DNA from 2 places in the Sulfurovum sp. TSL6 genome. Region 2 is predicted to be linked to the other one. Evidence: riboswitches for the same ligand, from Rfam matches in the RefSeq annotation. Region 2 holds a riboswitch; the other holds the start of a gene.
The links. Region 2 has a riboswitch for cyclic di-GMP ahead of LDM93_RS06620 (PAS domain S-box protein). Riboswitches for the same ligand answer to the same signal wherever they lie in the genome.
Positions count from the first base shown of each region.

Region 1: another riboswitch for cyclic di-GMP. It lies ahead of LDM93_RS03920 (DUF4382 domain-containing protein); the one in region 2 lies ahead of LDM93_RS06620 (PAS domain S-box protein).

Region 1 covers NZ_BPFJ01000001.1:790,082-796,401, forward strand. The annotation lists gene LDM93_RS03910 (valine--tRNA ligase) at 1-378, shown strand, start outside; gene LDM93_RS03915 (tetratricopeptide repeat protein) at 378-962, shown strand; gene LDM93_RS03920 (DUF4382 domain-containing protein) at 1,074-1,943, opposite strand; cyclic di-GMP riboswitch class I at 2,013-2,090, opposite strand; cyclic di-GMP riboswitch class I at 2,161-2,238, opposite strand; gene LDM93_RS03925 (EAL domain-containing protein) at 2,328-4,613, opposite strand; gene LDM93_RS03930 (DNA polymerase IV) at 4,654-5,922, opposite strand; gene LDM93_RS03935 (cytochrome c family protein) at 6,206-6,320, shown strand, end outside.
Region 2 covers NZ_BPFJ01000002.1:320,192-326,511, forward strand. The annotation lists gene nadB (L-aspartate oxidase) at 1-9, opposite strand, end outside; gene LDM93_RS06610 (DUF721 domain-containing protein) at 129-572, shown strand; gene uvrC (excinuclease ABC subunit UvrC) at 560-2,350, shown strand; cyclic di-GMP riboswitch class I at 2,498-2,572, shown strand; gene LDM93_RS06620 (PAS domain S-box protein) at 2,649-3,062, shown strand; gene LDM93_RS06625 (hypothetical protein) at 3,081-4,451, shown strand; gene LDM93_RS06630 (ATP-binding protein) at 4,465-6,320, shown strand, end outside.

The DNA of each region.
Region 1 (6,320 bases), on a different contig from region 2:
AAGATAGAAAAAGCCTACATCAAACTAGATGTAAATATCGATACAGAGATGGCTCGTCCATTCATACAGAAATTGGCTAAAGTGGAAAATATTGAGTTTGTGGATGCAAAAGTAGCAGACTCCATTACGGATGTTTCTGATAATTTAGAAGTGTATCTGCCAACGGGTGAGATAGATATGACACCTATCATCAACAAACTGACTAAACAAAAAGAGAAGCTAGAAAAAGAGATACAAAAATTAAGTGGTATGCTCAATAATGAAAAGTTTGTTGCCAATGCACCAGCAGAAGTACTTGCCACAAATAAGCAAGCACTTGAAGATGCGCAAAGCAAGATAGAAAAAGTGAGTGCAGAACTTGCAGGGTTTGGTGTATAATGACTCCTCTAGCACAAGAAGCGTACAACGCATTACTCGCAAAAGAATACGATAAGGCCCTTGAGCTCTATACTGCTCTAGAAAAACAAAATGACCCTGTATCTTATTACTATCTAGGTTTTCTATATTTTAGAGGCTATGGTGTCAACCAAGATACTAAAAAAGCCTTTGACTACTATCTAGAATCTGCAACCAGAGAAGTACCTTTGGCACAGTTTGAAGTGGCATTGATGCTAGAAAACGGTGAAGGGTGTGAGAAAAATGAATCAGAAGCAGCCTTCTGGTACGAAGAAGCAGCCAAAAGAGGCAACATAGATGCCTTTAATAACCTTGGTGCCATGTACAAAGAGGGTCGTGGTGTACACCAGGATTACAAAAAGGCATTCATACTCTTCTCTAAAGCAGCTCAGGCAGGCAATGCCAAAGCACAGTTTAACCTGGGCGCATTATATGACATGGGGTTAGGTTGCGAAGAGGATAAAGAGAAAGCCATAGAGTGGTGTAGAAAAGCTGCCTATCAAGGCCATGAGATGGCAAAAGGTATTATCAAACGTATGCAGCAAGACGGGCAGATCGTTTTTTAAAATACTTGTAGAGAATTGTTCTAAGCAGCATATAAAAAGAGATTAGATTATTTATCTCTTTTTACTCCAGACACATACTTTGTATGCAGTCTGGAATATATTCAATACATTTTAGTTTGAAGTATTGATATCAACCAATGTTGTTTGTCCTTTCAAGACTTCAACATTATGTTTTTCATAGAAAAATTCATTATATATACCACCTGCTAGGTAGTCTGCCGTAATAAGAGTATAGTTTCCTTCACCAAGGTATGCCAACGTAAAGTTACCATCACTAATATTGACATCGTCTGAGCTTACAGCATTCGGGAAAGGATCTAATTCATCATTCCAATCACCTTCTTTGTAAGCAAAAACCCTCAAATTATTATGGTCTGAAAAATCAAGAACTGTTCCCCTAATCATACCTGAAAGTTCAGTGACCACCAATCTAATCACTGGTTTTAAATTATATTTTCCACTTCCTGTCGGAACAATTGATTTATATATATCGAAATCTGCAGTCACTTCGATTTTTGCATCAGCCGTGATATCAAATGCACCTTTACCTTTATAACCGCTTTGTCCTCCACTAGGAACAAATAATGGCGCAGATGATCCATCAGACCATGTTATATTACAATCTGGATTACTTTTAACTTCTGACTCTTTTGTAGGGGCAGCCAATTTAAAGCGAATCTCCTGATAGTGACCTGCCGGCAGAATCATATTTCCCAAATGAAGTGATTTACCATCATGAAGTTCAAATAGGTTGAATGTCTGAGGCTCGAAATCTTCAGCAGTGATCCAATTTCCCTCATAATTGTATTCAATACCAATAACAGCAATATTCACTTCTGTTACATTTACATCGTTTTCTTTATCCAACTGAGGTTGCGCATCAGTGATACTGAGTGATAAAGTACCCGTTGGAGTAGAAGAACCGCCTCCACAGCCTGTGATGAGTGTGATTAGTGTAAAAGCTAACACAATAGCTATCATATTATGAAATTTTTTCATAAATACCCTTTTTTATATATTGGATGTTGCGCAAAAGAAATATGAATTTATTTTGGCAGCCTGGCGATCTTAAAATGAAGACCCATAGCTTTCCGTCCCTGCTTCACAACAGGTTTGGCACAACAAAATAATTTTGAATTAAATAGAATTTGCAGGCAGAACAAGTTGTAAAAGCAAAATAATACTTTTAGTATTGGTATTTGGCAACCTGGCGATCTTAGAGTTAAGACCCATAGCTTTCCGTCCCTGCTTCACAACAGGTTTGGCACAACAAATTATATTTAAAAAGTCTCTTTACTATAACGTAGGTATTATATATCATTATGAATTAGATACATCTTGAATGATCCAAACTTGCATAATATTTTATAATATTGGAACTTCAGTAACATTTTGTAAAAACTGTTTCTCAAACTCTTCTACATCTACAGCTTTGGAAAAATGATATCCTTGATACCTAAGTTTTGGATCTAGCCCTCTAAGCAGCTCTAGTTGCTGTTCGTTTTCAATACCTTCTATAATGATGTTATAGTTGAATTGTCTTCCTATGTCCAATATACTTGAAACAAGATGTACTTCACTAGGGTTGAATTCTATATTTTTTATAAATTCCTTATCTATTTTCAATGTATGGAAAGAAAGCTTCTTTAGATAAGATAAAGAAGAGTAGCCTGTACCAAAATCATCAATGGCACATCTTACTCCTTGCCTACGTAACTCATTAATGACATCCTCTGTATTATCAAAATTATCAATCAGTGATCGTTCTGTGATCTCTATCATGATGTCATGAGTCTCTAGTCCATATTTTCTTAACTTGTTAAGGAATTCCCTAGCAAAATTATTTTCTACAAATTGCTGTGCATTCACATTGATCGAAACATACTCCAGGTTCCAGCTATTCTCTTTTTTCCATTGAGCTATATGCTGGCATACATTATCAAGAACCCACCATGTAATCTGTGAGATCAAACCTGCTTTAATAGCCAATGGTATAAAATCCTGCGGTGACAGGGCTCCTCTTGTCGGATGATCCCAACGTACAAGTGCCTCAGCAGAGCACACTACATCTTCATCTATGGAAACTACGGGTTGATAAAAAAGACCCAACTGATTATTTTTGACTGCATATACCAGGTCATGCTGAAGCATAAATAGCTCTTTTTGTTGTTTGTCTAAAGAAGAATCATAATATGCAACATGTCCATTATCATTCTTTGCTTGATACATTGAAAGATCTGCATGTCTTATGATCTCTACGATATTCGTATAAGCAGGTTTCATAATAACGATACCTATACTTGATTTAATATGTAAATGCATCTCTTTGATGATAAAGGGTTCTAAGAAAAGATCCTGTATCTCTCTAGAAAACTCTTCAGCTTCTTTATGAGCCATGTTTTTATCTTCTGATACATGTGGAATAATAATGATAAATTCATCTCCACCCAATCTGCTGACCATACAATCTTTTCCTAAGTTATCGGTCAAACGTTTAGATACAGCAAGAAGTACATCATCTCCCACTTGATGCCCCAAAGAGTCATTAATGCTTTTAAACTGATTAAGATCAAGATAAAAAAGTATTGAAAAATATGTTTTATGTTTTACACTCGTTACAAGTTTCTCCATATAGTTCCTAAAACCTCTACGATTGAACAAACCGGTAAGTACATCATGTTGCACCAAATATTCAAGCTCTGTTAAGGCGGTATGTTCTTTCGTTTTATCCTCTATCATACCTACGCCACCCAAAACATTATTATCTGAATCACTAAAAGAAAAAACTTTTGCATCTATCCAAAATGGCTTATTATTGAGGGATACATATGGACCTTCATAAGATTGTGTACCCTCACTAATTGCATTTTTTAATACTTTTAATATACGTCTGTCTGGAAGCATACGAAGATCCATTCCTGTGATCTTCTCTTTTTCATGCTCAAATAATGTCTTTAATTGTTCATTACACTCTAGTACCTTTAAATCTTTATTATAGGTAAAGATACCAAGAGGTGCATTTTTAAATAAACTATTTAAAAGCATATGTTCCGATTGCAACATATTAAAAGCATTTTTTTGTTGATACATATTATAGATGTTGGTCACTTGTGCAAGAAAATACAAGATCAGTGAAATGGTAAGTATGATATGCAAAGGCGTATCATGAAGCAATGCCATAGAAAAAATAAGAGGCAATAAAAGAATAGTTGAATACATGATATTGAGTCGTGCATCTGCCGATAAAGAAACTGTAGAACCTAAAGACAATCCTAAAAGTACCGCAACAATATAAAGTTGATAATAGTGATCTACCTGATGTATAAAAATAAAACCTAATGTTGAAAAAACAAGTGCAGTCAATATTGCATCAACGACAAATTTTTTATACCATAATGCCATGGAGTATTTTTTAGGATTTTGTTTAAAACTATAAGCAGAATAAAGTCTATATCCTGTTAAGATCATCAAGATCAGTGACCACACTAGAATACTGCCATCAAGTATTGGGTATAAAGCTACAATGATTAAAATAGCTAATAGAACAACAACTAACAGTGCTCTCGTCGAAAGTGTATACAATGAATTGACTACAGAGTCATCAACCGTTTGAAGCTCTTTTATGTTCGAGAATAATCTTTTTAAATTCATACAACATTGTAGCATGAAACCCTAATAAGTTGAATATATTTTAAAGTTCATTTCCTGTTTTAATGATATCCAGCCCAAAACGTGCTCTTAACGCATGTATATTTTGATGTAATTGTTTTTCTTTGCTGTCGTCATGGAAATCTATCAGTGAAAGTGTCTTCAGGTTAAGTGAAGCAAAACTTGAAACGTTCAATGTCAGTTTGATAGCTCCTTTATTGCTCTGGGCTATCTCTTCATACATGTCTGAAAGCATAGACTTAAAGAGTGTTTCAGAAAAAACCCTGTTCACAGTTAGTGTCTTTTTAACTTTTACACCATACTCATACCCTATCTTCAAATAATAGCTTGTAGGGTTCACCTCCATAGCCATCACCATATAGATAATATGCCTTGCCATGATCATAATACGTCTTTTGATCTCAGCATTATCATGTATGGCATCAAATGTTCGACTGATGCCTATGGACTTCCTCTCCCCTCTGCTGCTGATACCTTCATGATCTGTTCCGGTAACACGTCCATAGAGTTGGATACCAGGTTTTTTCCATGATTCAAGCAGTCTTTTGTTTCGCTTTATATCACCAAGTGTAGAGATATAATGTGCTTCCAGCCTCTTTTGAAATCCTTTTCCTATACCTGGAAACGCTTTAATAGGAATATTTTCTATATAGGTATCTATATCTTTCACCTCATACACACCATAAGGCTTGGCAGACTCTGTTGCCAGTTTGGCGATCCATTTTGCCTTTGCAATCCCTATCGAAACAGGAATGTCAAAATATTCCAGTATCTTTGCCTGTAACTCTTGAGCAAAACCATACACCTCTTCATCTTTTTTCCAACCGCTGACATCACCAAAAAACTCATCAATGCTGTACTGTTCTACCTTGGGAATATGTGCCAACATGAAATCATGTATCTTATGCGAAAGCTTATGATAAAGTGGATAGTTCGAAGGTATCACCGTCATCTCAGGGCAAAGATGTAATGCCTGTGCTATGGGCATAGCCGTTTTCACTCCACATAATCTCGCTTCATAACTTGCAGTAGTTACGATGCCCCGTATCTTTTTTCTTCCTTCTATCTCATCTACAAAATAAGTCTCAAACGTTTTCTTTTTATCACTATAGAACACAGGAGCAACAAACGCACCGGAATTATCATTCATAAGCCTAATATGGGTGCGTTTTTTATTAAATATCTCAAGGTTACTGCGAGACCCGACACACATAGGTATACCTTTTAAAGCATGATTTACACTCCGTTCGGCAGAAGCAAAAAAACTGTCTATGTCGATATGCAAAAACATACTATTTAACCTTCTCTATCGTATTTGGAAAAGTATATCCGGCTTTAAAAGCAAACATTAAAAATATGACAAAATGTCATAGATTTTTCCAATGTTTTTCAAAAATATAAAATAAATAATTTTTATTTATAAGTTAAATATTATTTAACACTTACTTAACACTTATATTCTAGAATTAAAATGGATTGTTTTATAACAATCCATAGGGGGGATATTAGTATTCTAATATCAATTAGGTTTGACACTTGGTGTCTTGAACATAATTAGACTAAAAGGAAGAAGAATGAAGTTAAATACTAAAGCATTAATGCTTTTGTTAACTGTGGGAGTCGTTTTTTCATTAAGCGGATGTGGTGATGGTAGCAGCACATCTACAGTAACAACAGTTACAGACAGTG
Region 2 (6,320 bases):
CTTCTGCATCTTTAACCTTCCGTCTTCATACTTGTATTGTTCTCTACAGTTTCTTCTACATAGACCGGATTGGTTTTATATCCACACCCTGTCAAGATGATACAGCAAAGTGATGTTATAATCGCTTTATGAAAAAAGCCAATATGATTTTGTCTCATTTATCTTCACAGCCTCAGTTTAAATCATTAAAACGGCAGGAGTGTTATCAAAAGTATATCGATCTTCTGAGTCCCAAATGGCAAAAAGCTGTTGCCTTTGTATACATCAAAGACAATACACTCTTCATAGCAGTGACGCACCCTGGTTTTAAAATGGAGCTTAATTATAATAGAGATTTATTAAAAAGCCTATTAACTCAGCTTAACAGACACGATGAAGGGTGTCAGATGATGCAGGCTGAAAAGGTTGTCGTCTTCCATAGCAAGTATTATGCTATGCCTCAGGAAAAAGCGACTTATGTCAGTGTCCCTCATTATCATGAACGTGCCAAGGGAAATTTTGAAACACCTTCAGATAAAGAACTCAAAGAAAAGTTTGAACGTATTAAAGCCATAGTTACATGCAGTCAATAATTCAAGATCTCCCCTCATGTGCAGGTGTTTACCAGTATTTTGACACAAGCGGCAAGCTGCTGTATGTGGGGAAAGCTAAAAATCTTAGAAACAGAGTCAAGAGTTACTGGCGTTTTTCTCCTGAATTTAGACCAAACCCTGCTCAAAGTTCTCGCATCATCAAAATGCTCTATGAAGCCAGTAGACTTGAGTACATTGTTGTAGAAACAGAAGAAGATGCCCTCATCCTCGAAAACTCGCTGATCAAGCAACTCAAACCCAAGTACAACATTTTACTTCGTGATGATAAAACCTACCCCTACATTTATATCGATGAATCTGCTGAATATCCCAGATTTGAGATTACCCGAAAAGTCATCAAAGGAAAAAGCATTACCTACTATGGGCCTTTTCCTACTGGTGGGAAAGCCTTACTTGACGCTCTTTATGAAGTCTATCCTCTTGTACAAAAAAAGTCTTGTTTAAAAGAGGGGAAAGCCTGCCTCTTCTACCAGATCAAAAAGTGTCTGGCACCTTGTGAAGGGAAAGTATCACCTGAAGCGTATGGAGAGATCGTCACACAAGCCAAAACATCCATTGTCAAACGTAAAGATCTTATCTCTACCCTTGAAGAAAAGATGACAAACCTTGCGATGCAAGAACGTTATGAAGAAGCAGCGGCTATGCGCGACAGTATCAATGCCATCTCTTCACTCACAATCTCATCAAACATCGACTTGGCCAATGCCATGGATCTCGATATCTTTGCCATACTCAATGGCGATGAAAGAGGTGTGATCGTCAAACTCTTTATGCGGGGAGGAAAGATCATCTCTTCTGCATACTCTTACTTCAGGCATACCCATATTTTTGACGAGAATGAAGCCTATAAGCAGGCTTTATTGGAATTTTATACCATTGACACCCCTCATAGTTGCAAACAGATTCTTACTGCCCATACTTTTGAAGACTCGGAACAGGTGGCGCATAGCCTTTCTGCCCGGTTTGACAAAAAAATAGAGATCCTTACCCCGAAACGTGGGCCCAAAGCCAAACTCATCTCTTTGGCTCTGCAAAACTGTGAAGAGTTATTGCGTAAAACACAGAGTGATACGCTCATGGAACAAAAAATAGCAGATCTCTTTGACCTTTCTGTCATCCCTTACCGCATAGAAACGTTCGATAACTCTCATCTTATGGGTGCAGCGACCGTAGGAGGTATGGTCGTTTGGGATGAAAACAAATGGGCTAAATCCGCATACCGACGATACACGCTACACGAACGCGATGAGTATGGACAGATGAAAGAGATGCTCTCTAGACGGATAGAAAACTTTAAAGAACAGCCTGCTCCGGACCTTTGGATACTTGATGGAGGACAAGCCAATCTCAATCTTGCGAAAACCCTTCTAAAAGAAGCCCATGTCAATCTTGATGTCATAGCCATAGCCAAAGAGAAACTCGACGCCAAAGCACATCGTGCGAAAGGTGCAGCCAAAGATATCCTCTATACCTCCCAGGGAGTTCTTGAACTCAAAGCAAATGACAAACGTCTACACTGGATACAGCGCCAAAGGGACGAAGCACATCGTTATGCCATCACTTACCATCAAAACAAAAAACGTAAAGAAGATACGCAAATTTCGCTTCTCAATAAAAAAGGCATAGGCAAAGCAACGGTCAAAAAGTTGATCGATTATTTTGGCACATTTGAAGCCATAGAGAGCGCATCTTACGAAGAAATAGAAAAAGTTACGAATAAGAAAATCTCTAACATTATTAAAAATAATAATCCCTAATCATACATAATTTAATATTTTTTACTAAAAAGCCTCTTAATTCAATCGATTTTTAGTTTAATTGTTATAGAGTTTTATGAACTGTGTTATAAATTGAATAATACTAGGCATGTATATTCTAGTGCATCTTATGTTATAAATAACGCTAAGTTAAAAAGCTAAACTCATTGTGAAGTGGGGACAGAAAGCCATGGGTCTCATGAAGATTGCCAGGCTGCGAACAATAAACTTGATGACTGTAAGTTTATTGGAACTACACTTCTTACGCGACACATTACAAAAGGGGGGAAACAATACAATGAATAAACCTGATCCAATTGATGAAGAGTATATCTTTGAAAAAGGCTTGATCGTTAGTTCTACAGATATTAAAGGCATCATTACATACGCCAACAGAAAATTTTGTGAAATATCTGGATATACCAAAGAGGAACTCATAGGCAAGAATCACAATATCGTCAGACATCCAGATATGCCAAAAGCAGCATTTCAAGAACTTTGGGACACGATACAAGGGGGAAAAGAGTGGACTGGTATCGTGAAAAACTTGAGAAAAGATGGCAGATATTATTGGGTTTATTCACATATTTCACCTATAGTCGTGGATGGAGAGACCACAGGTTATACTGCAGCCAGAAGACCAGCATCTGAAACGGAAGTAACAGAGACCATTCCTATTTACAGGGATTTGCTAGAAAAAGAAAGTAACTAAAGAGGAGTTGTTAACAAAATGTACTATATACTAAACGAAACAAATCAAATTATCGCTGCGGATAAGAGTCTATTAGAATTGTGTGGACTGTCCCACATAGACGAATTATCATTAAAAATTGCATTAGACGATACAAAGTTTGATTTATCTGAAACAAATATCACGATCACTACAGATCATAATGATAAAATGTTTCCTATATCTAAAACTCCCCTTTCAAGTATGCTTGGTAATATCACATTAGTTGAGATACAAGCAGAGCAAGAAAAAGCAGAAGAAGATGATCTATCTGTATTAACACTTGATGATACCGTAGAAAGTATCGCTCCCCTTGAGACAGAGGATATAAGTGAAGAAATAGAGATTGCTATAGATGACAACGAGCTGTTTGATCTTGTCACAGAAGAGGAAACAGAGGATAGCGTTGAGACGGTGGAAGAACCACTCGATACAATCACTGAAGATACAGAGATCCTTGATTTAGGATTATCAGATAAAGAAGATGAAATAGCTATTGACAGAGCAGAAGAGTCACTCGATGTTTCTACTGAAGATACAGAGATCCTTGACTTGGGGTTATCAGATAAAGAAGAGGAAGTGGCTATTGATACTGCTGAGATTCTTATAGACATAGATAAAGTTTCTCAACAGATCGGTGTTTCTCATGAAGACTACGATACATTCCTTAAAGAATATATTGATACAGCACTGGGACTAGAACAGGATCTAATCAGCGAAGACAGTGCGAAACGTTCCGATGCTGTTGCAACACTTTCCCATCTTGGTGAGGTATTACAACTCCCGTTTATTGGTGATATCATAGCAAAAATAGATACTGCATCTGTAAATGATAGAAAAGAAACTGTAGCATCTTTTTACGCGGCACTCACAAGAATCACTACAGCACCAACTGTTCAAGCAGAACCTGAAATGGAACTCTTTAATACCCAAGAAGAGGCTAAAATTGATCTTTTAGGTGTAGAGGAAGAAGAAATTGAACCAGAAGTGACAGTCAGTGAAAAGGGCTTCGGTACTATTTCTCTGGAAGGTATCAAACCTATTCACTTTGACTTTCAACTTGAAGAAGCAGCAAATGATCTCTCTTTACCTGTAGAACTTATTGAAGAATTTGTACATGATTTTATTGAACAATGTCATATTGAGACTGAAAAGATGTTAAAAGCCTATGAAGAGGGTGATCTGGATGCCATTCAGAAAATAGGACATCTCCTTAAAGGAGCCGCAAGTAACCTTCGTATCAATCCATTGGCGGATACGCTCTATAAGATACAGTTTTGTGAAGACAGCAGTAATTTAGAAGCTTTAATCAAAGACTATTGGGGACACTTTTTGTCTTTCGAAATTCAAATAAATGCGCTAGCAAAATAAAAGGAAATAAACTATGACTATACGTAATAGACTTAAACTGATTGGTCTTGTACCAATTACCCTGCTCATTCTACTATCAAGTTATTTCTTTGTAACTTCATATGTAAACTATGAAAAGGCCAATGCACTCAAAACGACATTGATCAATAATGGTGCTTTGGACAAATCACTTATCGAAATAGGTAAAGAAAGCGGATTAACGGCCTTATATCTAGGAACTGATAAGAAAATGTATGAAGATGCACTTATTAAACAACGAGAGAAAACTGATGAGTCTTTTGAAAACCTTAAATATGAGGTAATCACAGAAAAAAAAGTATACCTTCCATTCTTAGTTGAACTTGTAGGAAGTAGAACAGTACAATGGACAGACCCTTATACACTGCTTGTATCAAATATAGGTAAACTTCCAGAAGCGAGAAAAAAGATAGATTCTGAAAATGTAGATTTTAAAACTACTTTTTTTCAAACCTATAGAAATGGTTTATCTACTCCAACGCTTGACAAGATTCTTACACTTAAGAAGTATGCTCTTGATACAGATATTTCAGTACTGATCGATACACTTACACAAATTTATACGGCTAAAGAGAACAGTGGACTTGAAAGAGGGTTTATTTCATACTATATGGCAAAAAAATCTTCTTTAACGTTCGAGGAAATTGCTTTATGGGATGAATTTAAAACAAAAGCGCATATTTTTGATATTAAGCAAGTAGCCAATAGTGCATTGCGTCAACAACTTGAGAAAGTCCTCTATAATGATCAAGCTAAAGAAGTGATGAATGACCTAGCCCAGACATCATCTGCGATTCAAACGGATATCGATAATGGAGACTATGCGGAAGAGGTTTTAGACTGGTTTGCACTTCAAACACAGAAGATCGCATTGCTTTCAAAAGCAGAACTTGTGGTGTCAAATGCTTTATGGAAAAAAAGTAACCTCTACCTTGAGAAACAACTTTTACTTCTTGCTATCGCAGGCGCTATCTGGTTGCTGAGTTTTATTTTGGCATACCTCGGGTACACAACCGCAAGAGATATTACAAGAAATATTAAAGAGCTTGAAGACGTACTTAACAAAGCAGTGGAAGAGATGAAAACCAGCGATGAATATCTTGCATCCGATTCACATGCTATTGAAAATATTGACCTTGATACGCATGAAGGTACAAAAGAAGCCTATAAGTTCCTTGAAGACCTTGTTGAAACAGCAAAAGATGATAAACTCATTGCCCTCCAAGCCAATGAAGCAAAATCTCTTTTCCTTGCAAACATGTCACATGAGATCCGTACACCACTGAACGGTATTGTTGGGTTTACAGAAATCTTACGTAGTACAAACCTTTCAGAAGAGCAAGAGGAATTCCTTGCAATTATCGATAAGAGTTCTGAAAACCTTTTGAGTATTATCAACAACATTCTTGACCTTTCAAAAATTGAAAGTAACAAGGTCGAGATTGAAAGTGTTGTATTTGATGCGGCCGAAGAGTTTGAAAGTGCAGTGGAAACCTATGCTGTTGCTGCAACAGAGAAAAATATTGATATGAACTACTATATGGATCCAACGATCTCTACAAAACTCAAAGGGGATCCGACAAAGATCAAAGAGATTGTTATTAACCTTCTCTCTAATGCCGTCAAATTTACAAGTTACGGTGGAGAAGTGAATCTTGATATTGTAAAAGAGACAGATGACAATGGTGTCAACAGAGTTAAATTCACGGTAAAAGATAACGGTATTGGTATGACAAAAGACCAACAGTCTCGTATTTTTGATGCCTTTTCTCAAGCCGATGTATCGGTTACAAGAAAGTATGGTGGTACAGGTCTTGGTCTAACTATTTCCAGTCAATTCGTTGAACTTAT